Regions from separate parts of the Citrobacter sp. RHB25-C09 genome, predicted to be linked through region 3. Evidence: predicted binding sites of a transcription regulator. Region 3 holds the regulator's gene; each other region holds the start of a gene.
What was found. The regulator PurR, encoded in region 3, represses purine synthesis genes. The targets are predictions, from matches to a motif close to CANGCAAACGTTTGCNTG.

Region 1: the regulator PurR is predicted to act here: its motif matches at 7,689-7,706, upstream of purE (5-(carboxyamino)imidazole ribonucleotide mutase).
Region 2: the regulator PurR is predicted to act here: its motif matches at 4,161-4,178, upstream of gcvT (glycine cleavage system aminomethyltransferase GcvT).

The regions. Positions count from the first base shown of each region.
Region 1 is NZ_CP057483.1:1,252,639-1,262,918, forward strand. Features, by position in the region: gene HVY19_RS05815 (autotransporter outer membrane beta-barrel domain-containing protein) at 1-1,324, opposite strand, end outside; gene HVY19_RS05820 (autotransporter outer membrane beta-barrel domain-containing protein) at 1,415-4,411, opposite strand; gene mnmH (tRNA 2-selenouridine(34) synthase MnmH) at 4,877-5,947, opposite strand; gene purK (5-(carboxyamino)imidazole ribonucleotide synthase) at 6,045-7,112, opposite strand; gene purE (5-(carboxyamino)imidazole ribonucleotide mutase) at 7,109-7,618, opposite strand; gene lpxH (UDP-2,3-diacylglucosamine diphosphatase) at 7,737-8,459, opposite strand; gene ppiB (peptidylprolyl isomerase B) at 8,462-8,956, opposite strand; gene cysS (cysteine--tRNA ligase) at 9,130-10,280, shown strand, end outside.
Region 2 is NZ_CP057483.1:3,649,942-3,660,221, reverse strand. Features, by position in the region: gene pepP (Xaa-Pro aminopeptidase) at 1-1,257, shown strand, start outside; gene ubiH (2-octaprenyl-6-methoxyphenyl hydroxylase) at 1,254-2,432, shown strand; gene ubiI (FAD-dependent 2-octaprenylphenol hydroxylase) at 2,619-3,821, shown strand; gene gcvT (glycine cleavage system aminomethyltransferase GcvT) at 4,269-5,363, shown strand; gene gcvH (glycine cleavage system protein GcvH) at 5,388-5,777, shown strand; gene gcvP (aminomethyl-transferring glycine dehydrogenase) at 5,909-8,782, shown strand; gene bglA (6-phospho-beta-glucosidase BglA) at 8,894-10,280, opposite strand, start outside.
Region 3 is NZ_CP057483.1:2,025,932-2,036,211, reverse strand. Features, by position in the region: gene HVY19_RS09495 (ATP-dependent helicase) at 1-123, shown strand, start outside; gene grxD (monothiol glutaredoxin 4) at 187-534, opposite strand; gene HVY19_RS09485 (C40 family peptidase) at 867-1,700, shown strand; gene sodB (superoxide dismutase [Fe]) at 1,956-2,537, shown strand; gene HVY19_RS09475 (MFS transporter) at 2,585-3,751, opposite strand; gene HVY19_RS09470 (YnhF family membrane protein) at 3,933-4,022, opposite strand; gene purR (HTH-type transcriptional repressor PurR) at 4,318-5,343, shown strand; gene punR (DNA-binding transcriptional activator PunR) at 5,340-6,272, opposite strand; gene punC (purine nucleoside transporter PunC) at 6,384-7,592, shown strand; gene cfa (cyclopropane fatty acyl phospholipid synthase) at 7,883-9,031, shown strand; gene HVY19_RS09445 (riboflavin synthase subunit alpha) at 9,071-9,712, opposite strand; gene mdtK (MdtK family multidrug efflux MATE transporter) at 9,931-10,280, shown strand, end outside.

The DNA.
Region 1 (10,280 bases), 770 kb from region 3:
TGCTGATATCGGTGACGCTGGTAACCCCACTGGTGGTTCTCACGTTACTGATCGCATACAAATTGTTAGATTCAACCGTGTCATACGCGTGTTGGCTACCTAACGTCACATCGCCCGTAATCCGTACGTTGGCATTATTAAGCAGGCTAGCTTTTTTCCCGCCTTCGGTCTGGATATTGAGCGTGCCAATTACCATCTCTTTAACGACACTTTCTATTCCATTTAACGTTGCGGTCTCGCTTCCTTTCAGTTGGATATCTGCCCTATTAATAGACACCAGCGTATTATCGCTATTTAAAGCCGTCCCCAATTCAATGCCTTCAACATCGTAATTGCCTGAAGCTTTAATGGATAAATTATCAATGGCGATCACGGCAGGTTTATCTACAGTGCCTGTTGATAACTGAGTCAGACCCGCAACCTGATTGGTATTAACATAGCTACCCGATGTGGCGTTACTTTGAATATCAATGGCTAAGTCTTTGAAAGAGACCTGCTCCGGCATGAGGAAACGGATCCCTGAAGTGAAGTTATTTGCCGCTGAAGTGGTCTTTACGACAATATTGGTTTGCCCTGCAAATTCGGCATTTCCACTCAGGTCTATCCCCGTTGCGGAATTTTCAGATGCAGACGTTACACTAATATTGGCATCACCGTTAACTTTGGTCGTACTATCACGACCTACAATGTATATGCCTTTCGAAATAGGTTCGTTCAGGCTACTTGTGGTATTAATGGTAAGATTATCCGCAGTTAACGTTGAATCCTGCATTTGGATCCCAGAATGATATTCCAGATTGTTATGTAAGACACTGGAAGCCTTATTCGCATTCAGGTTAATCAACGTATCGCCTGATAAATTGATCGTCCCGCCGGTGAGGGAATATATGCCATCAAAAGTGGCCCCGTCGACGTTAATCGTTAAATTCTTTGCCTTGAGTATAGAACCGGCATTTTCTACGGAGATAGCACCGTCATAGATTGTGTTTAACTTATCATTGGTGGAAAAGTTTACCGTTGAGCCGTCCCCCAAATCCACAATACCGCCGTTCATGACAGCAACGGCGTAGCCCGCCAGAGAACTTACATTGCTCTGGCTAATATCGGCTTTACCATCAATGGTAACGACACCACCGCTTACCGATGCCCTAATTTTGGCGACGTCAGTTCCATTTGCAATGGTAACAAGTCGATTTGCCTCTGGGGTATACCGGTCAACAGAAATTTCTACACCCGCCGCTCCGGCGGAAAATGCAGTCGTGGTTAAAATAGCGCTTAACGCCAGCGCCAGCTTTTTGGGCTTTAATACCGTTATATAATCCATAATATTAACAATCCTGATGGTATCTATTTAATCGCGTGTATACGTTTTGATGCGTTGTGCCGGGCAAGCGCAGCCACCCGGCACTTCGTATCAGAACGACGCTTTTACACCCAACATCGCAGAGGTATCGCTGTAACCTTTATCACCCATCTGCTGCGCCACGTTACCCCACAGGGCGACGTTCTTCGTCAGTTGGCCTTCAACGCCGGCTTTCAGTTCTCCAATGTTGCGGGTTCCTGTCAGGTCCACATTCTCACCGTTCAGCGCCACGCCGAAGTCTTTGGTGTTGTGGATCCAGTTCGCTTCCACAAACGGCTGGAAGGTACGGTCTTTACCGTCGTCCAGCTGGTTGTGGCCCTGGCCGTACAGACGCACGCCCAGACGGGTCTGGATGTTGCCGTCGCCTTTCCCTTCAACGCGGGTGCCGTTGGTTTCTTTATGCTCGTCCGCCTTCACGCCCATCCAGGTGACCTGTGCTTTAGGCTGGATGTACAGCGCGTTACGCTCGCTGATATCTGCCAGTTTCCAGGTGTAGCCGGATTCCACTGACGCGGTGAAACCTCTGGAGTCGTACTCTTTGGTCGCTTCATCAACGCCACGGCCGTTCACGGAGTTATCGAACCAGCTGTATTGCGCCCAGGTATCCACGTAAGCCCCTTCATGGGTTTCGTTATCCTGCAGCCAGGTGCCGTACAGGCCGACGCTGTAACCGCTGATATCACTTGAAGCGCGTTTGCCGTTACGCTGGTTTTCCGCACGGGCTTTCTGGTTGGCATAACCGGCCATCAGACCCAGGTGGAAACGGTCCGCGTTGTCAGTAGACCACTGCGCGATATCGCCACCGAGCTGCATCACATAACGGTTCGCCTGCATGTCCAGCTGGCCGCTGCCGTCGTGCTGACGGGTGTGACCGCCAACGTTGCGCAGCCACAGGCTGGTCACCGCTTTTTCACCGGTCAGGGCGTCAACATAGTGGGTTTCGCCCAGACGATCCTGAAGACGGGTGTTAAACAGAGTGTTCGCTGCCTGCAGGTTCATCCCGTACAGACCGGCTTCCGGACGAATGGCGGATTCACGCGGCGACTGCGGTTTGACTGGTTTGATGGGATCGGTTGGGTCAGCAGGTTTGGCAGGAACAACCGGATCCTCCGGAGACAATGCGCTGCTCAGATACCAGTTCTTGTCGTTAGTCCCTTCACCACGCGCCAGGGTGTAGTCATAGGCACCGGCCACGATACGGCCGTTTTGCTTGAACTCACCGTCAGAGGTTCCCGCGACGGTGATCAGTTCGATACCATCCGTGGTCACACCGCCCGCGCCGCCTGCGTTCAGGACTTTCACGTTGGTGGTGCCGGAAGTATTTCCAGAAACGACCAAACGGTCAGTCGGTGAGGCGTCGTCACCCAGTTGGGTGTTCATCACGATGTTACCGTTATTACCGGCGTAATCACCATTCACCGTCAGGGTCTTGAAGGTTGAAGCCGCACGCGTGAGCTTGCGTGCCTGCGCGACGGGCAAATAGTTCAGGGTGGCATCGTTCAGCGTCAGATTCGTCAGGTCTGAATCTGCAACCAGATCCCAGCGGCTGTTGTCACCGTTTAACGTCATATTAATGGTACCTAAACCCACGGTTCGGGTATCACCATAGATATAGGAACGATCGCCGGCATTAATGTTCAGCGTCAGATTATCCTGTGCATGCATCCTGCCCCAGGCGACCAGCTTATTGTTATTTTCAATACTGGTGACACCTTTCACGCCAAAGGTGGAATAGACCGTTCCCGCCGCGGATTCCAGAGACTGTTGGCTTCCCAGCGTCACGTCGCCCATGAATTTGCCGCTTGCCTGGTACAGCATAAAGACGTCTTTGCCGCCCTGGGTCTGGACGTTCAGGTTATTAACGGTGACATCCGCCAAAGTGCTATTGAAGCCGTATAACCCGGCTTCAGCACCGCCTGAAAGCGCGATATTGGCATTGTTAATGGTGACTTTAGAGGATTCCGTTGCTTCATCGGTTTGCAACGCAATCCCAAACGCGTCTTTGCCTGAGGCTTTGACATTAATATTGTCGATGGCAATATTGGAAAGCGTGTCCCGATAGCGCAGGCCATACACAGAACCATCAACCGTTTCACTTCCCCGCACGTTCACAGAGACATCTTTTAGTACGACGGTGCTGGCCGTATCATCGACATAACGATCTTTAAGCAGAACGCCGACGATATAGGTAGCGTTATCCGACGCCAGAGAAATGGCGGTTTTCCCCTGGAATTCTGCGTCGCTTTTGGCATCAATACCGTACAACGCATTTGCCGCGCCTGACTGGAGATTGATATTCACATCACCGGTGACGTTCGCTTTGCCGCCGCGCAGGTAAAATCCGGTGACGCTGGTATCGCCAATGGTGCCGGGCGCTTTCGAATCCGCATATTTGATATTGACGTTTTGTGCATCTAAGGTTGACGCATCCCAAAGCTCAATCGCCGCCGCGTTGTTCACCGGGCGGTCTGCACTGGCGGTACTGATTCCGTAGTTAATCTGCGTTAAGCCATTCAAAATGACTTTGGAGTTTTCACGCGCCTGAATAACGGTATAGGGCGCGCCATTGACATTCACGCTCAGGTTAGCCGCTTTAAAGGTCGCTAAATCCCCTGGGTGACCGGATCCTAATCCTACTGAGATGGCATAACGGCCGGCATGCGTCGTCACCTGGTCAGAACTAAAATTGACCACGGAACCATCGCCCAGATCCAGATAGCCGCTATTGATATGGACAGCGGAAGAGTGAATGGGGAAGATACCGTGGCGGTCAAAAGTCGCTTTACCGTCAACGATAACAACGACATCAGGGCCATCGGCATGGAGATACGAGAGCTGTGAACCATCGGCGATGGTGTAATCATTTACCTGCTGGTTATCGAGAATCACCACGCCATTTTTATCGTGCAGGGAGATCAGATACGGCGAAGGAGATACCGGCGTACTGGCAGCATTCGCTATCGTGAACGCGGTGGATGTCGAAAATAATAGCGCGCTTATTATCACTGCAATTTTCTTAGGTTTTAATCCTGCTAAATAGTTATTCATCTTTTAATACTCATTGTTATCAGTATTTAAAAAGACGAGCCATCCCTGGAATTATGTCAATTTCATCTCAGAATCAAGATTGCCTGACACCTTGTTTATATAAAAGGCGTTAGGCGTGCGTGATAATGTCAATAAGGAAAATAATAGCCAGATAATAAATCGCTCGCACAATATAATAAACGTCTAAATTATTATTGGCCTGGTTGGTGTTCAGGCTAAAGAAATAGACGCATTCGGCATGCTGACATTATTCTCAATTATACAAAAGTGAATAAGCATCAAATAATTTTAATTCGTTTCTTAAATTGCTTAATAAGATTCTAACCGTTTGTATTAAATGGGTTTTTGAGAGGTAAGAGATAAAGATGCTGTTTAAGAAATTGGTGAGGCGAGAAACGTGTTTTTCGGATTTTTATGGATATTTGCCCGGTGGCGCTGACGCTTACCGGGCCTACGGTCTGGCGTTTAATGGCTTAGCCATGCCGCCACATCTTCAAATGTCCCGCGATAGACAATCTTCTCTGCTTTCTTTTCCAGTTGGTAGCGATACATCGGATCGTAATACTCTTCCAGCAGCGGAACTAACCAACTGAAATGCGCTTCGGTGCTGCCAGTACGACGCTGCTCAGCCAGCGCGACGTCCAGTTTCGCGCTCAGCGCTTTAAAACGCTGTAAACCCAGTCGGCGCTGAATGGCGAAAAGCCCATGGTGCAGATAGTCGCTGTACGCCTGCCAGCCGTGCTCGTCGCCATAGGCGTGGGTGAAATCATGATGCATACGCACAAAATACTCTTCACGCAGGCGCTCCAGACGTCGCTCAAAAGGATCTTCAATCACCGCAATAGAGGCCTGGGCCATACGCTCGCGCAGGCATTCCGGCAGATGGTTAGCGCCAATCATTCGGCCTTCATCCTCCAGCACCCAGCGGGGAGCCTGCTTTTTGAGGAGCGTAACCGCCAGCAGGTTTTCGAAACTTGCCTGACTGAGCTGGGGGTCCAGCGTGCGGCCGAAAGAGGAGCCGCGATGGTGCGCCAGCCCTTCAAGATCGACGCCATTTTCCTGCTGCTGAACAAGCTGTGTTTTGCCGTTGCCGGTACAGCCGCCGATCAGCACGATGGGCTTTCGCACCTGTTCTTCTGTTGCGCTTATTGCCACCTGACGTAGCGCTTTGTAGCCGCCGCGGATAAGCGGATAATCAACCCCCGCGTCATGCAGCCACTGTTGCGTAATATGTGAACGCTGACCGCCGCGGGCGCAGCAGAGATAACCCTGCGGGTACCTTTTGCAGGCCTCCAGCCAGGCGTCCAGTCGCTGCTGGCGGATCTCGCCGCTGACCAACCGATGCCCGAGCGCAAGCGCGGCGTCTGGACCCTGGCGTTTATAGCAGGTACCAACGGCGGCGCGTTCGTCATCGTTCATCAAGGGCAAATTTATTGCGCCAGGCATTGCGCCTTGCTGAAACTCAACCGGCGCGCGTACATCGAGTAAGGGCGTATCGGCGCGAAGGATCGCCCGATAGTCCGTTCCATCGTTCATTTGAAATCCTGAAATTACAAAACCGCAATGGTGGGGATTTTACGCGCTGAAGGAGAGGGCGGGAAAGCATAACTTAAACTTCCCCGCTTATTTGAGCTTAACGGAGCTGACTTTGTGCCCAGATGATACCGCTGGCGTATTCCGGCGGCAGAAGTGGGGAGAGGGCTTCCAGCGTGGCGCTCAGCCGCGCGGTGTCGCTGTCGGTCAGGTTCAGGTGACCGACTTTACGTCCCGGGCGCACCTCTTTGTCGTACCAGTGCAGATGAACCAGCGGCAGCTTCAACCAGTCATAATTCAGATCGCTGCCAATCAGGTTCACCATCACCGATGGGCTGTTTACTACTGGCGTCGGCAGCGGAAGACCGGTAATCGCCCGCAGATGCAGCTCAAACTGGCTGATGCTGGCACCGTTCTGTGTCCAGTGTCCGCTGTTATGCACGCGTGGCGCCAGTTCATTGATCAGCAAGCCTTCGGGCGTCACAAAACACTCCATCGCCATTACGCCGACATAATTCAGTTCCTGCATAATGGCAGAAAGCATGGCTTCGGCCTGGGTCTGCTGCTGTGCGTTAGCCTGTGGGAAGGCAACGCTGGTGCGAAGGATGCCCTCCTGATGCAGGTTGCGTGTTAAAGGATAGAACACCGTGCTGCCGTCATGAGCGCGGGCGCCAACCAGCGACACCTCTCCCGAGAAATTAATGCCCTGCTCGACGATACACTCGCCATAACAGTCATCCGGCAACTGCCCGGTTTCAGTCGCACGCAACCGCCACTGGCCGCGACCGTCATAGCCGCCAACGCGGCGTTTAACGATTGCCAGTTCGCCTAAACGCTTGAACACCGCAGGCCATTCGCTGTTGTCCGCCAGCAACTGCCAGGGGGCGGTTGCCAGGTTGAGCTTATCGAAAAGCTGCTTTTGCGTCAGGCGATCGGCGATGACAGGGAACACGTCGCGGTTAACAAACGCCGGGTGGCGCGCCAGTTCGCGCGTTAATGCCGTTTCCGGCCAGCGCTCGATTTCCGCCGTAATGACGCTTTGCTGAAAGGGCACCGCGGCAGGTTCTGCATCCAGCCCTACCGGCCAGACGGCGATACCGAGCGGTTCGCCAGCCTGACGCAGCATTCGACCTAACTGGCCGTTGCCCAGCACACAAACCTGCTTCATGCCTCACCTCGCGGATCCGGGTTCTCCAGAACCTCGTCCGTTTGCGCACGACGCCAGTCGCTCAGGCGTTGATGCAACGCTTTGTCATGAGTGGCGAGAATTTGCGCCGCCAGCAGCGCCGCATTTGCCGCGCCCGCTTTGCCAATGGCCAGTGTACCAACCGGGATCCCGCGCGGCATCTGCACAATAGAGTACAGGCTATCGACGCCGCTCAGGGCGGCGCTTTGTACAGGAACACCCAGAACCGGCACCAGCGTTTTCGCCGCGATCATCCCCGGAAGATGCGCAGCACCACCCGCGCCAGCAATAATCACCTGATAGCCGTTTGCTTCTGCGCCTTCGGCGAAGCTGAACAGTTTATCGGGAGTGCGGTGGGCGGAGACAACTTCAACGTGGTGAGGAATGTCCAGGACGGTAAAAATGTCGGCGGCGAACTGCATGGTAGCCCAGTCGCTTTTGGACCCCATCACGATGGCGACACGCGCCGGATTATTGTGGGAAGACATGCGTCTTAAAACTCCTGTGGTGCGGGACACACTGCTTTTGAGGCCACAGAGAATAGCACGGAAAGAGGGCAAGGAAAACGGTTGCGCGGTTGAAATTCCAGCAACCAGGCGGGAGAGATTAAAACGGGAAACGGATCAATTCAACGTCATTTGGGGTGACTTTTACCATGGAGCCTTCGCTGTGCCAGGCGCCTAAAACCACGCGGAAAGCGGGCATACCGTTGGCGGAAAGTTCATGCACATCGGGGCGATGGGTATGGCCGTGGATCAGCCACTGGACGCGATATTTTTCCATTTCAGCGATGACGGTCTGTGGATTGACATCCATGATCTCCAGCGACTTGCTGCTGTTAGCGGCTTTGCTGCCTGCACGCATCTTCGCGGCCACGCGCTTACGGATAAACAGCGGCAGGGCGAGAAACAGCGTTTGCAGCCAGCGCTGATGGACTTTAGCGCGAAATGCCTGATAACCCGCGTCGTCGGTACAAAGGGTATCACCGTGCATGATGAGCACCCGGCGACCATACAGATCAAGCACCTTTTCCTGGGGCAGCAGCGTCATGCCGCTTTCCCGAGCGAAGCGTTTGCCAAGCAGGAAGTCACGGTTACCGTGAATGAAGAAGCAGGGAACGCCGGAATCAACGACCGCTTTGATGGCGGTTGCTATTTCACGGTGCAGCGGGTTGGGATCGTCATCACCAATCCACGCTTCAAAGAGATCGCCGAGAATGTATAACGCATCGGCCTGACGCGCATCACCGGCTAAAAAACGCAGAAAACCGGCGACGATCGCCGGTTCTTCCGTGCAGAGGTGAAGATCTGCAATAAAAAGTGTCGTCACGATTACTCGCTGACGGTCACATTTTCAATAATAACGTCTTCTTTCGGTACGTCCTGATGCATGCCGCTACGACCGGTAGAAACGCCTTTGATTTTATCAACCACGTCCATGCCTTCAACCACTTCGGCAAACACGCAGTAGCCCCAACCCTGCATGCTTTCAGCAGAGAAGTTCAGGAAGTCGTTATCAGCAACGTTGATGAAGAACTGCGCCGTTGCGGAGTGCGGAGCCTGGGTACGTGCCATTGCCAGCGTACCGCGGGTGTTTTTCAGGCCGTTGTTGGCTTCGTTTTTGATCGCCTCTTTCGTGGCTTTCTGTTTCATGCCAGGTTCAAAACCGCCGCCCTGAATCATAAAACCGTTAATGACACGGTGGAAAATGGTGTTGTTGTAAAAACCTTCGCGGCAGTAGTCCAGGAAGTTTTTAACTGTTTCAGGTGCTTTATCATCAAAAGTTTTGATTACGATATCGCCGTGATTAGTATGGAAAGTAACCATTTTTGCATCCTGTTTCGATAAAGTGGTGCTTTAACCCTGGAAGGGTCAGATATAGGGGGGTGTTATAGCATAACCGCAGGCTGCGATCACCTTGCAAAGTGTGCTGACCCCATTCCGAATTATGGGTATTATACCGTCTTTACGATCCACACACGTCTAACACGGAATCTTCAATGTTAAAAATATTTAATACACTGACGCGCCAAAAAGAGGAATTCAAGCCTATCCATGCCGGGGAAGTCGGCATGTACGTGTGTGGTATTACCGTTTACGATCTCTGTCATATTGGTCACGGGCGTACGTTTGTTTCGTTTGACGTCGTCGCGCGCTATCTACGCTTCCTCGGCTATAAGCTGAAATACGTCCGGAATATTACCGATATCGACGACAAAATCATTAAGCGCGCTAACGAAAACGGTGAAAGCTTTGTCGCGTTGGTTGATCGCATGATCGCCGAAATGCACAAGGATTTTGATGCACTGAATATTCTGCGTCCGGATCTCGAACCGCGCGCCACGCATCACATTGCCGAAATCATCGAAATCACCGAGCAACTGATTGCCAAAGGTCACGCCTATGTGGCGGACAACGGTGACGTGATGTTCGATGTGCCGACCGATCCGAACTACGGTCAACTGTCGCGTCAGGATCTGGATCAACTGCAGGCCGGTGCGCGCGTGGATGTGGTTGATGTGAAACGCAACCCGATGGACTTCGTGCTGTGGAAGATGTCGAAAGAGGGTGAGCCGAGCTGGCCGTCGCCGTGGGGCGCAGGCCGTCCAGGTTGGCACATTGAATGTTCTGCCATGAACTGCAAACAGTTGGGTAACCACTTTGATATTCATGGCGGCGGTTCCGACCTGATGTTCCCGCACCACGAAAACGAAATCGCGCAGTCTACCTGTGCGCACGACGGCGAATATGTGAATTACTGGATGCATTCCGGCATGGTAATGGTTGACCGCGAAAAGATGTCGAAGTCGCTGGGTAACTTTTTCACCGTGCGCGACGTGCTGAAGTACTACGATGCGGAAACCGTGCGTTACTTCCTGATGTCCGGGCACTATCGTAGCCAGTTAAATTACAGCGAAGAGAACCTGAAGCAGGCGCGTTCTGCACTGGAGCGGCTGTACACTGCGCTGCGTGGAACGGATAAATCGGTCGCCCCTGCGGGTGGCGATGCGTTTGAAGCGCGTTTTGTTGAAGCGATGGACGACGATTTTAATACTCCGGAAGCCTACTCGGTGCTGTTCGATATGGCACGTGAAGTGAATCGTCTGAAAAACGAAGATATGGCTGCGGCGAATGCGATGGCGTCACATTT
Region 2 (10,280 bases), 1.6 Mb from region 3:
AGCGCCGCGCTTATTTTCGCCGCGCCTGAAGTTACCCGCAGCGCGGATAGCGAATATCCCTATCGCCAGAACAGTGATTTCTGGTACTTCACCGGTTTTAACGAACCGGAAGCCGTGCTGGTGTTGATTAAAAGTAACGACACCCACAACCACAGTGTCTTATTCAACCGTGTTCGCGATTTGACTGCTGAGATCTGGTTTGGCCGTCGTCTTGGACAAGACGCCGCACCGGAAAAACTGGGCGTCGATCGTGCGCTGGCCTTCAGCGAAATCAATCAGCAGCTGTTCCAGTTACTTAACGGGCTTGATGTGGTGTACCACGCGCAAGGCGAATATGCCTATGCGGATGAAATTGTCTTTACCGCGCTGGAAAAACTGCGCAAAGGCTCACGTCAGAATCTGAAATCTCCTTCAACCATGACCGACTGGCGACCGATGGTCCATGAAATGCGTCTGATTAAGTCACCGGAGGAAATTGCGGTGATGCGACGCGCCGGAGAGATCACCGCGCTGGCGCATACCCGAGCCATGGAAAAATGCCGCCCTGGCATGTTTGAATACCAACTTGAAGGTGAAATTCATCACGAATTTAATCGTCACGGCGCGCGTTACCCGTCGTACAACACCATTGTGGGTAGCGGGGAAAACGGCTGCATTCTCCATTACACCGAAAATGAATGTGAGATGCGCGATGGCGATTTGGTACTCATCGATGCAGGTTGTGAATACAAAGGCTACGCGGGTGACATCACGCGTACATTCCCGGTGAATGGCAAATTCTCTCCGGCGCAGCGCGAAATTTATGACATCGTACTGGAATCGCTTGACGCCTGCTTGCGTCTGTATCGTCCTGGAACTTCCATCCAGGAAGTTACCGGTGAAGTGGTGCGAATTATGATCACCGGTCTGGTAAGACTGGGTATTTTGCAGGGTGAAGTTGATCAACTGATTGCGGATAACGCGCATCGTCCGTTCTTTATGCACGGCTTAAGCCATTGGCTGGGTCTGGATGTGCATGATGTCGGGGAATATCAACAGGATCGTTCGCGTATTCTTGAGCCGGGAATGGTTATTACGGCTGAGCCTGGCCTGTACATTGCGCCAGACGCCGACGTGCCGGAAGCGTATCGAGGGATCGGGATCCGTATCGAAGACGACCTCCTGATTACCGAAGACGGTAATGAGAACCTGACCGCTGGCGTCGTCAAAACGGCGAATGAAATTGAAGCATTAATGGCAGCGGCGCGACGGTCATGAGCGTAATCATTGTTGGCGGCGGAATGGTGGGCGCGACGCTGGCGCTGGCCATTTCCCGACTGAGTCAGGGAACGCTGCCCGTTCACCTGATTGAAGCGGCGAACCCCGAGGCAGACAGTCATCCCGGTTTTGATGCCAGGGCGATTGCGCTGGCGGCGGGCACCTGCCAACAACTGGCGCGCATCGGCCTGTGGCAGACGATTGCCGATTGTGCCACCGCCATTAAGACGGTACACGTGAGCGATCGCGGCCACGCGGGCTTTGTGACGCTCGATGCTGATGATTATCGTCTCCCCGCTCTGGGGCAGGTCGTCGAACTGCATGACGTGGGTTTGCGCCTGTTTGCGCTGTTGCGCAAAGCGCCGGGCGTCACGCTGCACTGCCCGGATCGCGTTGCTAACGTGGCGCGCACCGAGGAGCAGGTAAGTGTAACGCTGGAAAGCGGCCTGACTATCAATGGGCGCGTGATGGTGGCGGCAGACGGAACGCGTTCAGCGCTGGCAACGGCCTGCGGCGTTGACTGGCAACAAGAACCGTATGATCAGCTGGCGGTGATTGCCAACGTTACCACGTCGGTTCCCCATGGTGGCCGTGCCTTTGAGCGCTTTACGCAGCACGGGCCACTGGCAATGCTGCCGATGACTGAGGGCCGCTGTTCGTTGGTGTGGTGTCATCCGTTGGAGCAACGAGACGAAATCCTGGCCTGGTCTGATGAACGGTTCTGCCATGAACTCCAGTCGGCGTTTGGCTGGCGGTTGGGACGGATTACCCAGGCGGGCAAGCGTAGCGTTTACCCGCTTTCCCTGACCACAGCGGCAAAGGCATTTAGCCATCGAACCGTGTTGGTGGGCAATGCGGCCCAGACGCTGCACCCCATCGCGGGGCAGGGCTTTAACCTTGGTCTGCGTGACGTGATGAGCCTTGCCGAAACAGTGGTACAGGCGCATCAATCGGGTGAAGATCCGGGTGATTACAAAATTCTTTCAGCGTATCAGACGCGCCGCCAGCCTGACCGCGAGGCAACGGTGGGCATAACGGATAGTCTGGTGCACCTGTTTGCGAACCGCTGGGCGCCGCTGGTTGTTGGCCGGAATGTGGGGTTGATGGCGATGGAGTTAACCCCACCTGCGCGCGATGCGCTGGCTAAGCGAACGCTTGGCTGGGTCGCACGGTAATCATGACCTGTCGCATTCGGAATACGTGGGAAATTGCCTGATGGCGCTTCGCTTATCAGGCCTACGGGTAAGGAGCTGGCTGTAGGCCGGATAAGGCGCAGCCGCCATCCGGCACGAATGGCAGATAGCCTGATGACGCTTCGCTTATCAGGCCTACGAAAGTTGTTTTTTGACCAGGAGTAAACAGTGCAAAGTGTTGATGTAGCAATTGTTGGCGGCGGGATGGTGGGCCTTGCCGTTGCCTGCGGACTCCAGGGCAGCGGTTTACGGGTTGCTGTGCTTGAACAGCGAGAGCCGCAGCCGCTTGCAGCGGATGCCGCACCTGCGCTTCGCGTGTCGGCGATTAACGCTGCCAGCGAAAAACTGCTCAGCCGTCTTGGCGTATGGTCAGACATTGTTTCCCGCCGTGCCAGTTGCTATCACGGCATGGAAGTGTGGGATCAAGACAGCTTTGGCCGCATTGAATTTGACGACAAAAGCATGGGCTATAGCCACCTCGGACATATCGTCGAAAATACGGTGATCCATTATACACTCTGGCAAAAAGCACAGCAGTCTGCCGATATTACACTCATGGCGCCTGCGGAATTGCAGCAGGTGGCCTGGGGCGAAAATGAAACCTTCCTGACGCTAAAAGACGGTTCAATGCTGACGGCGCGCCTGGTGATTGGCGCAGACGGCGCGAATTCGTGGCTGCGTAATAAAGCAGATATTCCGCTGACGTACTGGGATTACGGTCACCATGCGCTGGTCGCGACTATTCGTACCCAAGAGGCACACGGCGCAGTGGCTCGCCAGGCGTTTCACGGTGAAGGCATTCTGGCATTTTTACCCTTAAGCGATCCGCACCTGTGTTCTATTGTCTGGTCGCTTTCGCCCGAAGAGGCTGCGCGCATGCAGCAGGCAGATGAGGAAGAATTTAACCAGGCGCTTACTATCGCGTTTGATAACCGCCTGGGGCTGTGCCGCGTGGAAAGCGAACGGCAGGTGTTCCCGCTGACCGGGCGATACGCGCGTCAGTTTGCTGCACATCGTCTGGCGCTGGTGGGTGATGCTGCGCATACCATCCATCCGCTGGCGGGGCAGGGGGTTAATCTCGGCTTTATGGATGCCGCTGAACTGATTGACGAGCTGAAGCGACTGCACCGTCAGGGTAAAGATATTGGGCAGTATCTCTATTTACGCCGCTATGAACGTAGCCGCAAACACAGTGCGGCGATGATGCTCGCAGGTATGCAGGGGTTCCGTGAACTCTTTGTGGGCACGAACCCAGCGAAAAAACTGCTACGTGATATCGGCCTGAAACTGGCAGATACCCTTCCCGGCGTTAAGCCACAACTGATCCGTCAGGCAATGGGCTTGAACGATCTTCCGGAATGGCTCCGCTGAGAATCGTCCTGATTCTCAGACTTTGAAACGCGTCACATTTCTCTCTCCCGGCCGACCCGCCGGGGGACCTTCCTCGTTTGAAATAAACTAATTTCACTTCAATTTTCGCATTACATTTTCTAATTTGAGGATTTTCTCGTTACGCAATTTTTGATGGTTTAATGGATTGAAATGTTGGATTTTGGAAATAAATAACACTGTGTCAGATATTAGTTCTGATTAATGCTCATATTAAGCTTTTAATTCTTTGTCTGTTTCGGCTGTTTTTGACCATAAGCTAATGTGATGGTTAATTTTGTCTTATGGTTTAGTGTCTGTTTCGGTGGTAAGTTCAGGGGAAAAGAGAACGTTTGCGTCGGGGCCTGAAAATGGCTGCGATGCCCGGTTTCGCGGTGACAAATGTGGCTGCGAAATCGTTGTCAGCCCCGCTTATTCAATGAGGACAAGATGGCTCAACAGACTCCTTTGTACGAACAACACACGCTATGCGGTGCTCGCATGGTCGATTTTCACGGCTGGATGATGCCACTGCATTACGGTTCTCAGCTTGATGAGCACCATGCGGTCCGGACCGATGCCGGGATGTTCGATGTGTCGCACATGACCATCGTCGATTTACGCGGCAGCCGCACTCGGGAGTTCTTGCGTTATCTGCTGGCGAACGACGTGGCAAAACTCACCAAAACCGGCAAAGCGCTCTATTCCGGCATGCTCAATGCCTCGGGCGGCGTGATAGATGACCTGATTGTCTATTACTTTACCGAAGACTTCTTCCGCCTCGTTGTAAACTCCGCCACCCGCGAAAAAGACCTCTCCTGGATTACCCAACACGCCGAACCCTATGCCATCGACATTACCGTGCGTGACGATCTGTCGCTCATTGCCGTGCAGGGGCCACATGCGCAGGAGAAAGCAGCAACGCTGTTTAGCGACGAACAGCGCAAAGCCGTTGAAGGGATGAAACCTTTCTTTGGCGTGCAGACGGGCGATCTGTTTATTGCGACAACCGGTTATACCGGCGAAGCGGGCTATGAAATTGCGATGCCAAATGAAAAGGCCGAGGATTTCTGGCGTGCACTGGTGGAAGCGGGTGTTCAGCCATGTGGTCTTGGTGCTCGCGATACGCTGCGCCTGGAAGCGGGCATGAATCTCTATGGTCAGGAGATGGATGAAAGCATCTCTCCGCTGGCGGCTAACATGGGCTGGACCATCGCCTGGGAACCGGCTGACCGTGACTTTATTGGTCGGGAAGCGCTGGAAGCACAGCGCGAAAAAGGCCACGAACAGTTGGTTGGCCTGGTGATGACCGAAAAAGGCGTTCTGCGTAATGAACTGCCGGTGCGCTTTACCGATGCTCAAGGCAATCAGCATGAAGGCGTCATCACCAGCGGAACCTTTTCCCCGACGCTTGGCTACAGCATTGCCCTGGCGCGTGTTCCTGAAGGCATTGGCGAAACGGCCATTGTGCAGATTCGTAATCGTGAAATGCCGGTGAAAGTGACTAAACCTGTTTTTGTGCGTAACGGCAAAGCCGTCGCGTGATTCATCCTATTTGGAGATTGATTGATGAGCAACGTACCAGCAGAACTGAAATACAGTAAAGAACACGAATGGCTGCGCAAAGAAGCGGACGGCTCTTACACCGTTGGCATTACCGAACACGCTCAGGAGTTGTTGGGCGACATGGTTTTCGTTGACCTGCCGGAAGTTGGCGCGACCGTAAGTGCGGGTGACGACTGTGCCGTTGCCGAATCAGTAAAAGCGGCGTCTGACATTTACGCGCCGATTAGCGGAGAGATCGTGGCGGTTAACGACGCGCTGAGCGACTCCCCGGAACTGGTCAACAGCGAGCCGTACACCGCGGGTTGGATCTTCAAAATCAAAGCCAGCGATGAGAGCGAGTTAAACACGCTGCTGGATGCGACTGCATACGAAGCATTACTCGAAGACGAGTAAATACGCTGATGCCGGATGGCGCTGCGCTTATCCGGCCTACAAGGCATACGTAGGCCCGGTAAGCGTTAGCGCCACCGGGTACACCGACAGAGACAATCACGATTCACTGCACGTTTCAGGAACCATCGCCCATGACACAGACGTTAAGCCAGCTCGAAAACAGCGGCGCCTTCATTGAACGCCATATCGGACCGGACGCCGCGCAGCAGCAAGAGATGCTCAATGCGGTTGGCGCAGAGTCGTTAAACGCGCTGATCGGCCAGATCGTGCCGAAAGACATTCAGCTGGCGACTCCGCCACAGGTAGGCGAGTCGGCGACCGAATTCGCTGCGCTGGCAGAATTAAAGGCCATCGCCGGGCGTAACAAGCGCTTCACGTCCTTCATTGGCATGGGCTACACTGCCGTGCAGCTACCACCGGTTATCCTGCGTAACATGCTGGAAAATCCGGGCTGGTATACCGCCTATACTCCTTATCAGCCGGAAGTGTCTCAGGGCCGTCTGGAAGCGCTGCTGAATTTCCAGCAGGTGACGCTGGATTTGACCGGCCTGGATATGGCTTCCGCTTCACTGCTCGATGAAGCTACCGCCGCCGCTGAAGCGATGGCAATGGCGAAGCGCGTCAGCAAACTGAAGAACGCCAACCGTTTCTTCGTTGCCGCCGATGTCCATCCGCAAACGCTGGACGTGGTCCGCACCCGTGCGGAAACTTTCGGCTTTGACGTCATTGTTGATGATGCCGAAAAAGTCCTCGACCATCAGGATGTGTTTGGGGTTCTGTTGCAGCAGGTCGGCACAACCGGTGAAGTTCACGACTATAGCGCGCTGATTAACGAGTTGAAATCCCGCAAAGTAGTTGTCAGCGTTGCCGCCGATTTTATGGCGCTGGTGTTGCTGACCGCGCCGGGTAAACAGGGTGCGGATATCGTGTTTGGCTCCGCTCAACGCTTCGGCGTGCCGATGGGCTACGGTGGCCCGCATGCGGCATTCTTTGCCGCCAAAGACGAATTCAAACGCTCCATGCCGGGCCGAATTATTGGCGTCTCGAAAGACGCCGCGGGCAACACCGCGCTGCGCATGGCGATGCAGACTCGTGAGCAGCATATCCGCCGTGAGAAAGCGAACTCCAATATTTGTACTTCACAGGTTCTGCTGGCGAACATCGCCAGTTTGTACGCTGTTTATCACGGACCGGTTGGCCTGAAGCGTATTGCCAATCGTATTCATCGTCTGACCGATATTCTGGCGGCAGGGTTGCAGCGCAAAGGCCAGAAGCTGCGCCACGCGCATTACTTTGACACCCTGTGCGTGGAAGTCGCCGACAAAGCGTCGGTGCTGGCGCGTGCCGAAGCGGCGGAAATCAACCTGCGAAGCGACATTCATAACGCGGTGGGCATCACGCTGGATGAAACCACCACCCGTGAACATGTAGAACAGCTGTTTGCGGTACTGCTGGGTGATAACCACGGTCTGAACATCGATGCGCTGGATAAAGACGTTGCCCACGACAGCCGCTCTATTCAACAGACCATGCTGCGTGATGACGCCATCCTGAGCCATCCGGTATTTAATCGCTACCACAGCGAAACCGAGATGATGCGGTATATGCATTCGCTGGAGCGCAAAGATCTGGCGCTGAACCAGGCGATGATCCCGCTGGGTTCCTGCACCATGAAACTGAACGCGGCGGCGGAGATGATTCCGATCACCTGGCCGGAATTTGCTGAGCTGCATCCGTTCTGCCCGCCAGAACAAGCGGAAGGCTATCATCAGATGATCGGCCAGCTCTCTGACTGGCTGGTGAAACTGACCGGGTACGATGCCGTTTGTATGCAACCAAACTCCGGTGCGCAGGGCGAATACGCAGGCCTGCTGGCAATCCGTCACTATCATGAAAGCCGTAATGAAGGGCACCGTGACATCTGCCTGATCCCGGCTTCTGCGCACGGTACTAACCCGGCGTCTGCCCAAATGGCGGGTATGCAGGTTGTCGTGGTGGCGTGCGATAAGAACGGTAATATCGACCTCGGCGATCTGCGCGAAAAAGCAGCCCAGGCGGGTGACAATCTCTCCTGCATTATGGTGACCTATCCGTCCACCCACGGTGTGTATGAAGAGACGATTCGTGAAGTGTGCAAAATCGTGCATCAGTTCGGCGGCCAGGTGTACCTCGACGGCGCGAACATGAACGCGCAGGTTGGTATTACTTCTCCTGGCTTTATCGGTGCCGACGTTTCGCATCTCAACCTGCACAAAACGTTCTGCATCCCGCACGGCGGCGGCGGCCCTGGAATGGGGCCGATTGGTGTGAAATCGCATCTGGCACCGTTTGTACCAGGCCACAGCGTGGTACAGATTGAAGGGATGCTGACCCGCCAGGGCGCTGTCTCTGCAGCACCGTTCGGCAGCGCTTCTATCCTGCCGATCAGTTGGATGTACATTCGCATGATGGGGGCAGAGGGCTTAAAGCAGGCAAGCCAGGTCGCTATTCTGAATGCTAACTACATCGCCAGTCGTCTGAAAGACGCTTTCCCGGTGCTGTATACCGGTCGTGACGGTCGCGTGGCACACGAATGTATTCTCGACATTCGTCCGTTGAAAGAAGAAACCGGCATCAGCGAACTGGATATCGCTAAACGCCTGATCGACTATGGTTTCCATGCGCCGACCATGTCCTTCCCGGTCGCGGGAACGCTGATGGTTGAACCGACGGAATCTGAAAGCAAAATGGAACTGGATCGCTTTATCAACGCGATGCTGGCGATCCGCGCGGAGATCGATCGCGTGAAAGCCGGTGAGTGGCCGCTGGAAGATAACCCGCTGGTAAACGCGCCGCATACCCAGAACGAGCTGGTGGAGGAGTGGAATCACGGTTACAGCCGCGAAGTTGCGGTATTCCCTGCAGGCGTTGCGAACAAATACTGGCCGACCGTGAAGCGTCTTGATGACGTTTACGGGGACCGTAATCTGTTCTGTTCGTGTGTGCCGATGAGCGAATACCAGTAATTTGCCACTGAGTAGCGCCATCTGTAGGTCGGATGGCGCCGCGCTTATCCGGCCTACGGGAGCTAAACCTGTAAGCCGGATAAAGCGTTTACGCCGTCATCCGGCAAAAAATCACAGATTCTCGCCGTTGCTGGCGATCACCGCTTTGTACCAGTTAAAGCTTTTCTTGCGTGAACGCGACAGATCGCCCGTGCCATCATCATGCTTATTCACGTAGATAAAACCGTAACGCTTGCTGTACTGCCCGGTGGTGAAAGAGACGCAGTCGATGCAGCCCCACGGGGTATAACCCATTAGATCCACACCGTCGTAGGTAACTGCTTTCATCATTTCTTCAACGTGAGCGCGCAAATAGTCGATGCGATAGTCATCGTTAATGCTGCCGTCCTCTTCGACCTTATCGTATGCGCCAAAGCCGTTCTCGACGATAAACAGCGGCTTCTGATAGCGCTCATACAGTTCGCACAGGGAATAGCGCAGACCGACCGGATCGATTTGCCAGCCCCAGTCAGAGGCTTTAACGTGCGGGTTTGGTACGCTGCCTTCAAAGCCTGAAATCGCATCGCCGCTGCCGCCTTCCGCTTTTACCGCATTGGTCATGTAATAGCTAAAACCTAAATAATCACAGGTGCCTTCGCGCAGGATCTCCGCATCACCGTCTTCCATGCTGATGGTAAAGCCCCGGCGTTCCCATTCCTTCAGGACATAGGACGGGTAGTAGCCGCGCAGCTGGACATCGGTAAAGACATAGCGCTCGCGCATGGATTCCTGGGCGAACATCACATCTTCCGGCTTACAGGAGAACGGGTACAGCGCAACCATCGCCAGCATGCAGCCGACCTTCATCTCCGGGTTAATACGACGCGCGGCTTTTACCGCCAGGGCGCTGGCGACAAACTGATGGTGCAGCACCTGGTACATTGTCTCTTCCGGGTTTTCGTGTTCGGTATAGACCACTCCAGAGCAGCAGTAGCCAAACAGCGGCGCGCGCCAGTTGCGCTGGTTATTGATCTCGTTGAAGGTCATCCAGTATTTGACCTTATGCTTATAACGTTCAAACACCACTTCGGCAAAATGCACAAAGAAATCAACGAGCTTACGGTTAGTCCACCCGCCGTACTGTTGTACCAGATACAGCGGCATTTCAAAGTGAGACAGCGTGATGACCGGTTCGATATTGTACTTAAGCAACTCATCGAACATGTCGTCGTAGAATTTCAGCCCTTCTTCGTTGGGCTGCGTCTCGTCACCTTGCGGGAAAATTCGGCTCCAGGCGATGGAGGTGCGAAAGCACTTAAAACCCATCTCGGCAAAGAGTTTAATGTCTTCTTTGTAGTGACCATAAAAATCGACCGCTTCGTGGTTCGGGTAGTATTTCCCTGGCACCACTTCCTGGGTGATCTCTCGCGGCACGCCGTGTGCGCCGCCAGTCAGGACATCACAAATACTTGGACCTTTGCCGCCCTTGTTCCAGCCGCCTTCAACCTGGTGCGCCGCC
Region 3 (10,280 bases):
GAACCAAGGCTACGTTTTACGCTTACTGAGGTTAACGATCAGCCAGTACGACAGACCAGTCTGTTTACACTGCTACGGGAAGCGGGATTTACCAGTTCACCACAGGGGCTGGATTGGGGATAGAGGCATTGATGTGAAAAGGAGCTTTCCTGACGACAGGAAAAGCTCCTTTAAAACGGGTACAGATTACTCTGCGTCTGGTTCTTCAGTTTTGTATTTTGCAGCAGTTTCTTTAATCAACTGCTGCAACTCACCGCGCTGGTACATTTCAATGAGAATGTCGCAGCCGCCAACCAGTTCACCATCTACCCACAGTTGTGGGAAAGTCGGCCAGTTAGCATATTTCGGCAGTTCAGCGCGAATATCCGGGTTTTGCAGAATATCCACATAGGCAAAACGCTCACCACACGCGGAAAGTGCCTGCACAGCCTGGGCAGAGAAGCCGCAGCTTGGCAGTTTTGGTGAACCCTTCATGTACAGGAGAATCGGGTTTTCAGCGATCTGGCGCTGGATTTTTTCGATAGTGGTGCTCATTGTCTTGCTTCCTTAACTTCTTTTACGGCAGTTGACTGACATTGTAGCGGGTCAGACCAACATCGGAAAATAACATTTTCATCACGTTTACTATTTTATCGTCTGACGACCAAAGTTGCATTCCTAATAGCACTTCAGGCCACCGTTATATACAGATTGTCGGTTTGAGCATCAAATTCCACTTTGGCTGATGAATTTTTTTGCACTCAGTAGCGAAACACTATTTTTAACAATAAAAGCTATTAACAATCGTTGTTTCTATAGATTAGAATCCTAACGTTTTGTAAATCACACGCAGGTATGATTCAACCTGCCTTAACCGAGGACTGCCAGTGGCGCGGATAAACCGGATTTCGATCACGCTCTGTGCTTTACTTTTTACATCTATTTGCGTTCTGCCTTCAGCACATGGCTCAAGGCACGCCAGCACTACATCTGAAGTTACACATACAAAAAAAGCATCTGAAAAAAAGAAAAGTACCGTAACGGCCAGAGCCAGTAATAAAACCAGTAAAACAGCCAGCAAGCCCTCCCGTAAAACCACTGCTAAAACTAAAACCGTCTCTTCCAGCAAAAAGCCCACTGCCGCTTCTACTAAAAAAACCAAAACCGTCAGCCGCAAAGCGAAATCTGCGGTCAAGAAAACCGCAGCGGTAACCTGGACAGAGAAATGCACGCCGCGCAAAGGGCGTAAGCCGCATTGCGTAAAGGTTAAAGGCAGCATGCCGGGGACGATTGCCGACGCGCATAAAGTAAAAATGCAAAAGGCAACCTCGACGGCGATGAACAAATTGATGAGCCAGATCGGTAAGCCGTATCACTGGGGCGGTACTTCTCCGCGCACCGGTTTTGATTGCAGTGGCCTGGTCTATTATGCCTATAAGGATTTGGTGAAATTCCGTATTCCACGTACCGCAAACGAGATGTATCACCTGCGTGACGCGGCACCGATTAAGCGTGGTGAATTAATGAATGGCGATCTGGTGTTTTTCCGCACTCAGGGACGTGGAACGGCAGATCATGTCGGCGTGTATGTCGGTAACGGAAAATTCATTCAGTCGCCGCGCAGCGGTCAGGAAATTCAGATCACTTCCCTCAGCGAAGACTACTGGCAGCGCCACTATGTGGGCGCGCGTCGGGTTATGACGCCTAAAACCATTCGATAAAACTTACCCTGTTGTTCAGTCAACAGGGTAAGTTCTTCTTTTGCCACACCTTTCAATTTGCTACCCTATCCTTACGTACAATAGGGTTATTGTGCGAATGTATAATTTTAAATCCCTGAATGGTTTGGGGTGCAGAATGGCAGCAAGGGAGTGACTCGAATCCCCGGTGGCTTATCACTGTAAGTGGCTGGGGTGAACGTGTGCAGCTAACGCATCTGCAGCCTGGAGCATGACGGGAAAATAAGGAGAGAAGCAATGTCGTTCGAATTACCTGCACTACCGTATGCTAAAGACGCCCTCGCGCCGCATATTTCGGCTGAAACGCTGGAGTATCACTACGGTAAACATCACCAGACGTATGTCACCAATCTGAACAACCTGATTAAAGGCACCGCGTTTGAAGGAAAGTCACTGGAAGAGATCGTGCGTAGCTCTGAAGGTGGTGTATTCAATAACGCGGCTCAGGTCTGGAACCACACTTTCTACTGGCACTGCCTGGCACCAAACGCGGGGGGTGAACCGACCGGTAAGCTGGCTGAAGCCATTGCCGCTGCTTTCGGTAGCTTTGCTGAATTTAAAGCACAGTTTACCGATGCCGCCATTAAGAACTTTGGCTCTGGCTGGACCTGGTTAGTTAAAGGGAAAGAGGGGAAACTGGCTATCGTATCTACGTCAAACGCCGGTACGCCGCTGACGACTGATGCCACGCCGCTGATGACCGTTGATGTCTGGGAACACGCCTACTATATCGACTATCGTAATGCGCGTCCTGGCTATCTGGAAAACTTCTGGGCGCTGGTGAACTGGGAGTTTGTCGCGAAAAACTTCGCTGCATAATCTGTTAAATGCCTGATGGCGCTAACGCTGCCATCAGGCATTTTTATTTAGCTGGCAACACACTCTGCCTGAGGCTGTTTTCTCGCTGATACAAACACCAGTAACAGTGCCAGCCCTGCGACAATCGCCCCCATGACCGGGACAAAGCTATAGCCTAATCCGCCGGAGATCACCGCCCCGCCTGCTGCTGCACCTAACGCATTTCCCAGGTTAAATGCGCCTATGTTCACAGAGGAAGAAAGACCAGGCGCTTCGTGTGCGACACGCATGACTCGCATCTGAAGCGGCGGCACGACGGCAAATGTTGCCGCGCCCCAAACCACCATACTGACGGCCGCCCCCCACTCACTCTTCGCGAGAAACGGTATTGCCAGCATGATCACCATCAGAAGCAACAGAAAGCCCTTCAATGTACCATTAACCGAACGGTCGGCCAGTTTCCCGCCAAGATAATTACCGATTGAAAAACCCACACCAATCAGGACGAGCATTCCGGTGACAAACGCAGGGGTTGCGTTGGTAATACTGTGCAGCACAGGTGCGATATAGGTGTAAAGTGTGAACATGGCGCCCGCACCCAGCACTGTGGTCATTAAGGCAGACAACACCTGTGGGCGCATTAAAACTGCCAGTTCTTTTTTCACTTCCGGACGCGTGCCCGCTCCGCCTTTCGGCAATGAGAAGAACAGACTCACCATGGAGATAACGCCCAGACCGGCGGTTGCCATAAACGACATGCGCCAGCCGATAGTTTCACCCAGCCAGGTCGCTGCGGGGACGCCACCGATATTGGCGATGGTCAGCCCCATAAACATGGTTGCCACCGCGCTGGCCTGTTTATGTTTCGGGACTACACTCGCAGCAACAACAGAGCCCAGCCCGAAGAACGCGCCGTGGTTAAGGCTGGTCAGAATCCGCGACAGCATCAGCGTGGTGTAATCTGGCGAAATAGCAGAAAGCACATTGCCAAGTGTAAAGATTGCCATCAAAAAGATCAGCGCGTTACGACGTCCACGATGTGAAAGCAGCAGCGTCATCAGCGGCGCGCCGACCATTACTCCAACGGCATAAGCGCTGATCAACATCCCCGCTGCCGGTATTGACACGCCGACGCCATTAGCGATGACGGGCAATAAGCCCATCGGTGAGAATTCTGTAGTTCCTATACCAAACGCACCGATTGCCAGCGCCAGTAACGGATAATTAATTTTCATGTGTTGATTGCTCCGCCTCTTCGCGTTGAAACGCGATGCTCATGTATGAGTGAAAAGCATGACATCAATCACAAAAAAATGAAATTAACAAAAGTACAAAAGACTATTGCAGATTAGATAACAATTCAGACAGGGATATTGGCAGGAAGGTATGAGGGAGCGCATGCTCCCTCTCGGTGAATCAGTGCAGTGCTGCCGTCAAACCACCCGCAACGATCAGGGCCAGAACAATAACTGTGGTCACTACGGAAAACTTAAGATCGGTACTCATCAACTTTTCTCCTTTTTATTCCCACACAAAAAGTGATATAGCGCATTTTTACACACTTCTGAGTAAAAATCTCCCACGATTTAGAGTGATATCTGTTTTTAGCACTTCCCCTTTTCGTTAAGATCAGCCAGAATTCCACGCTTACTAATTTAGCGTACTGGCCATTGACCCCTTCCTGTCGTTCCGTGTCGTTTTCCCGGCGTGCCGCAACCCTGATGTTGCGATCGGGGTGTGTGAAGGCAAACGTTTACTTAACGTAGTTTAACGATCGGGTTAGGGTCTGGAGTGAGATGTAATGGCAACAATTAAAGATGTAGCGAAGCGAGCAAACGTTTCCACTACAACCGTATCACACGTAATTAACAAGACGCGTTTCGTCGCTGAAGAAACACGCAATGCGGTGTGGGCGGCAATCAAAGAATTGCACTATTCCCCCAGCGCCGTTGCCCGTAGCCTGAAGGTGAACCACACCAAGTCTATTGGACTGTTGGCGACCAGTAGCGAAGCTGCGTATTTTGCAGAAATTATTGAAGCCGTGGAAAAAAACTGCTTCCAGAAAGGCTACACCCTGATTCTGGGTAATGCATGGAATAGCCTCGAAAAACAGCAGGCCTATCTCTCAATGATGGCGCAGAAACGCGTCGACGGCCTGCTGGTGATGTGCTCTGAGTACCCGGAGCCCCTGCTTTCCATGCTCGAAGAGTATCGCCATATCCCAATGGTGGTAATGGACTGGGGCGAAGCCAAAGCAGATTTTACCGATACGGTGATTGATAACGCCTTTGAGGGCGGCTATATGGCGGGTCGTTATCTTGTCGATCGCGGTCATCGAGAGATCGGCGTCATTCCGGGGCCGATGGAGCGAAATACCGGTGCCGGACGTCTGGCCGGTTTTATGAAGGCGATGGAAGAAGCACTGATCAAGGTTCCGGAAAACTGGATTGTTCAGGGTGATTTTGAGCCGGAATCCGGTTACCGCGCCATGCAGCAGATCCTGTCGCAGTCGCATCGCCCAACGGCGGTCTTTTGCGGCGGTGATATTATGGCGATGGGCGCGCTTTGCGCTGCGGATGAGATGGGACTGCGCGTGCCGCAGGACATTTCGCTGATCGGTTATGATAATGTGCGTAACGCCCGCTTCTTTACGCCGGCATTAACGACGATCCATCAGCCAAAAGATTCACTGGGTGAAACCGCCTTTAATATGCTGTTAGACCGTATCGTCAACAAACGCGAAGAGTCGCAGTCTATCGAAGTTCATCCGCGCCTCATTGAACGTCGTTCCGTTGCGGATGGTCCGTTCCGCGACTATCGTCGTTAATTCTTTACTGCGGGAGTCTCTTCCGGCTCCCGCAACCACTCTCTGTTCAGCGTTTCGCTGTCTCCCAGATAGTCCAGCAGCCAGGCAAGCGCAGGTGAGGTATCGTTCTGCTGCCATGTCAGGCAGCATGCCGCATCCGGGAACGGATTCTCCAGTTCCAGTGCCACCCACTGTCCGTCATTAAGCCGCGGTTTAGCAAAATGCGTGGGCACCATGCCGATGCACAGCCCGGCAGAAATGCAGGTCGCCGAAGAGTTCCAGTCCGGAACGACCATCCGCCTTTGGTTATCAAGTAGCCAGGTCACGCGTTTTGGCAGGGTACGCGACGTATCCTCCAGCACCAGTGATGGCCAGTTGCGCAGAGTGTCATCACTCAGGGGGCCGCGCATCGCCGCTAAGGGATGCTGCTTTGCTACCACGCAACTCCAGCTCAGCATCCCCATATCACGGAAGGTGTAGCGTCCCCCAACGGGTATCGCCTGCGTTGCACCGATAGCAAGCTCTACCCTGCCATCAGAAAGCGCGTCCCACACACCGTTGAAAACCTCCTGAAAAACCAGTAACTCTACGTCATCAAAATGGCGATAGAAATCAACGATCATTTGCTGGGTGCGTTCCGGGCGAACAATATTGTCCACCGCGATCGGCAATTGCCCGCGCCAGCCGTTAGCAATCTGCTGACACTGTTGCCGTGTGTCCTGCATTTTTTTGATAACAGAACGGCCTTCTTTCAAAAACCACGCGCCAGCGGGCGTTAATACGACATCCCGATGACGCCGCTCAAAAAGCGGGACTGCCAGCCATTCTTCAAGCTGACGCACGGTGTAACTGACCGCAGAAGGAACACGGTGTAACTCTTGCGCCGCTGAACTAAAGCTGCCGTTGCGCGCGACAGCATCGACCACTTCCAGTGCGTATTCTGACCACATAATCTGCCTGCAAAATTTTTGAATGCAATGTCCAAATATTACCGTTTCACAAGCAGAAATACACTCCCTACACTCTGCCGCATTGTCATTAGGTTAATTAAGAGAACATGTATGCAACCTGGAAAAGGGTTTTTAGTGTGGCTGGCAGGACTCAGCGTGTTGGGTTTTCTGGCGACGGATATGTATCTGCCGGCTTTTGCCACCATCCAGTCTGACCTGCAAACCCCAGCCTCCGCGGTCAGTGCCAGCCTGAGCCTGTTCTTAGCCGGCTTTGCGGTGGCGCAACTGCTGTGGGGACCGCTTTCGGACCGCTACGGACGTAAGCCAATTCTCCTGTTGGGCCTGTCGATTTTTGCGGTGGGCAGTTTGGGGATGTTATGGGTTGAAAGCGCAACCGGGCTGCTCGTCCTGCGCTTTATCCAGGCCGTTGGCGTCTGTGCGGCAACGGTTATCTGGCAGGCTCTGGTTACGGATTACTATCCCTCGCAGAAAATTAACCGCATTTTCGCCACGATTATGCCGTTGGTCGGGTTATCTCCAGCCCTGGCACCGCTGCTGGGCAGTTGGATCCTGACCCATTTCTCCTGGCAGGCCATTTTTGCCACGCTGTTCGCTATTACCCTTATTCTGATGCTGCCAGCGTTGCGTCTGAAGCCGTCCAGTAAAGCACGTCATGATAACCACGAGAAACTGACCTTCACCACGCTTCTGCGTTCGAAAACCTACCGGGGCAATGTATTAATTTATGCCGCATGTTCAGCCAGTTTCTTTGCCTGGCTTACCGGTTCGCCGTTTATTCTCAGTGAAATGGGCTACAGCCCCGCGGTAATAGGTCTTAGCTACGTGCCGCAGACCATTGCGTTTTTGATTGGCGGTTACGGCTGTCGCGCCGCCCTGCAAAAATGGCAAGGCAAGCAGTTACTCCCCTGGTTGCTGGTGGTCTATGCGCTAAGCGTTGTTGGCACCTGGGCTGCTGGCTTTATTCACAACGTTTCGCTGACTGAGATTCTGATCCCGTTCTGCGTGATGGCAATTGCCAACGGTGCCATTTATCCCATCGTAGTGGCAGAAGCGCTGCGGCCTTTCCCTCAGGCGACAGGCCGGGCGGCGGCCTTGCAAAACACCCTGCAACTGGGGCTGTGTTTCCTCGCAAGCCTGGTCGTATCCTGGCTTATCAGCACGCCGCTGCTGACAACGACCAGTGTCATGCTGACGACCGTTCTGCTGGCAGGATTGGGTTATAAAATGCGTTCGCTGCCTCAGGCTTGCGAACCGATAAACGACCACGCAGCAGAGATTGCCCATAGCGAATCTCATTGATATCAATGATATTTTATATTGATTAGCCACCTAACAATTTTTGATTGAATCATCAGATTTTGAGGCCTATACTAAATCTCGGTTGTTAAAAATACGAAAATAATTATGTATTAACGGGAACCGGAGCGTTCCCGTTTCACCATGGATGGCCTATTCGGCAAGGTTTCCTCCTTTCCTCTGCTCTACGTCGATTAATAGACTCGCGAAATATTCCGTGAGATTTCTCACAAAGCCTAAAAAGCGTCTACGCTGTTTTAAGGTTCTAATCACCGACCAGTGATGGAGAAACTATGAGCTCATCGTGTATAGAAGAAGTCAGCGTTCCGGATGACGACTGGTACCGGATCACCAACGAATTATTAAGCCGTGCGGGTATCACCATAAACGGTTCCTCTCCCGCAGACATACAGGTTACGAACCCCAAATTTTTCAAACGTGTATTACAAGAGGGGTCACTGGGTCTGGGTGAGAGCTACATGGACGGCTGGTGGGAATGCGAACGACTGGACATCTTTTTCAGTAAGGTTTTACGGGCCGGACTGGAAGGCCAACTACCCCGCCACTTTAAAGATACGCTCCGCATCGCTGGCGCACGCCTGTTCAATTTACAAAGTAAAAAGCGCGCCTGGATAGTTGGTAAAGAACATTACGATCTCGGTAATGACCTTTTCAGTCGTATGCTTGATCCTTATATGCAGTATTCCTGCGCCTACTGGAAAGACACGGACTCGCTCGAGTCAGCACAACGCGAAAAACTGAAACTGATCTGTGAGAAGCTGCATTTGCGGCCTGGTATGCGCGTGCTGGATATCGGCTGCGGCTGGGGCGGTCTGTCACACTATATGGCCAGCCACTATGGGGTTAGCGTCGTAGGCGTGACCATTTCCGCTGAACAGCAAAAAATGGCGCAGGCGCGGTGCGCCGGGCTGGATGTGACGATTCTACTCCAGGATTATCGGGACCTGGATGACCAGTTTGACCGCATTGTCTCGGTGGGTATGTTCGAACATGTCGGACCGAAGAATTATCCAACGTATTTCAACGTGGTCGACCGCAATTTAAAACCTGACGGTCTTTTCCTGCTGCATACTATTGGTTCGAAGAAAACGGATAATAACGTCGACCCGTGGATCAATAAATATATCTTCCCGAATGGCTGCCTTCCCTCTGTGCGCCAAATCGCCAATGCCAGTGAAGCGCATTTTATCATGGAGGACTGGCACAACTTCGGTGCGGATTACGACAAGACTCTGATGGCGTGGCATGAGCGTTTCATCGCCACATGGCCGGAAATCGCGGAACACTATTCTGAACGTTTTAAACGGATGTTCAGCTATTATCTGAATGCCTGCGCCGGTGCGTTCCGGGCCCGTGATATTCAACTCTGGCAGGTGGTTTTCTCTCGCGGCGTTGAAAACGGTTTGCGTGTTCCTCGCTAGTCGTTTTGCCCCCGCTGTTATGCAGGGGCGAAAATTCCCCTAGGCTTCACTCTCGTGTTTCACCACCACCATTTCGCGCGCCGCCAGCACGCGTTCGACCGTGTCCACTACGGCCTGCGTCTGCGGATCAATTTCAATATTGACCCGTGCGCCCAGCTTTTTCTTACCCAGCGTAGTGCGCTCCAGTGTTTCCGGAATGAGATGTACACAGAAACGTGTTGGCGTCACTTCGCCGACAGTTAAGCTAATACCGTCAATGCCAATAAATCCTTTATACAGGATATATTTCATCAACGTGGGATCCTGGATTTTAAACCAGATTTGACGGTTGTTTTCGGAGGTTAAGATCTTCGAAATTTCAGCGGTAGTGATGATATGCCCGGACATCAAGTGTCCGCCAATTTCATCGCTAAATTTGGCTGCACGCTCAACATTAACGCGGTCGCCGACCTTCAACTCACCGAGATTCGTTATTCGCAGTGTCTCTTTCATCAGATCAAAACTGATGAGATTGCCATTTATTTCTGTCACGGTCAGGCAGCAGCCGTTATGCGCCACCGATGCGCCCGTTTCCAGAGCGTCCAGCATGTGTTCAGGTAATTCCACTACATGGGTGCGAAAATTTGGTTTTTCATCAATTGACACCACTTTGGCGGTGCCCTGAACAATACCCGTAAACATAACTGCAACTCCTGAATTCAGTTAATACATTTCTGCCTGCAACAATAACAGTTGGAAAATCAGGTTGCCAGTAAAGCACCCGGTCAAGGTGTTTTTTCACTGGAGAATTATGCATTCCTCGCTACAATAGACTGAAATTTCCCCTGCATCTTCTTCTTGCTGCCACACGTGGCGGCTTTTTTAGTCTCATAAATAAAAACAATTCTATAGGTGTTCACGTGCAGAAGTATATTAGCGAAGCGCGTCAGTTATTGGCTCTGGCAATTCCGGTGATTCTTGCGCAAGTCGCCCAAACCGCAATGGGGTTTGTCGATACGGTTATGGCCGGTGGCTATAGTGCCACCGACATGGCGGCCGTGGCGATCGGCACCTCGATCTGGCTTCCCGCCATTCTGTTCGGACACGGACTGTTGCTGGCGCTCACCCCTGTTATTGCCCAGCTTAATGGTTCCGGCCGACGCGAACGTATTGCCCATCAGGTGCGCCAGGGCTTCTGGCTCGCGGGTATCGTCTCGGTGCTGATTATGGTGGTGTTATGGAATGCGGGTTACATCATCCGTTCAATGCA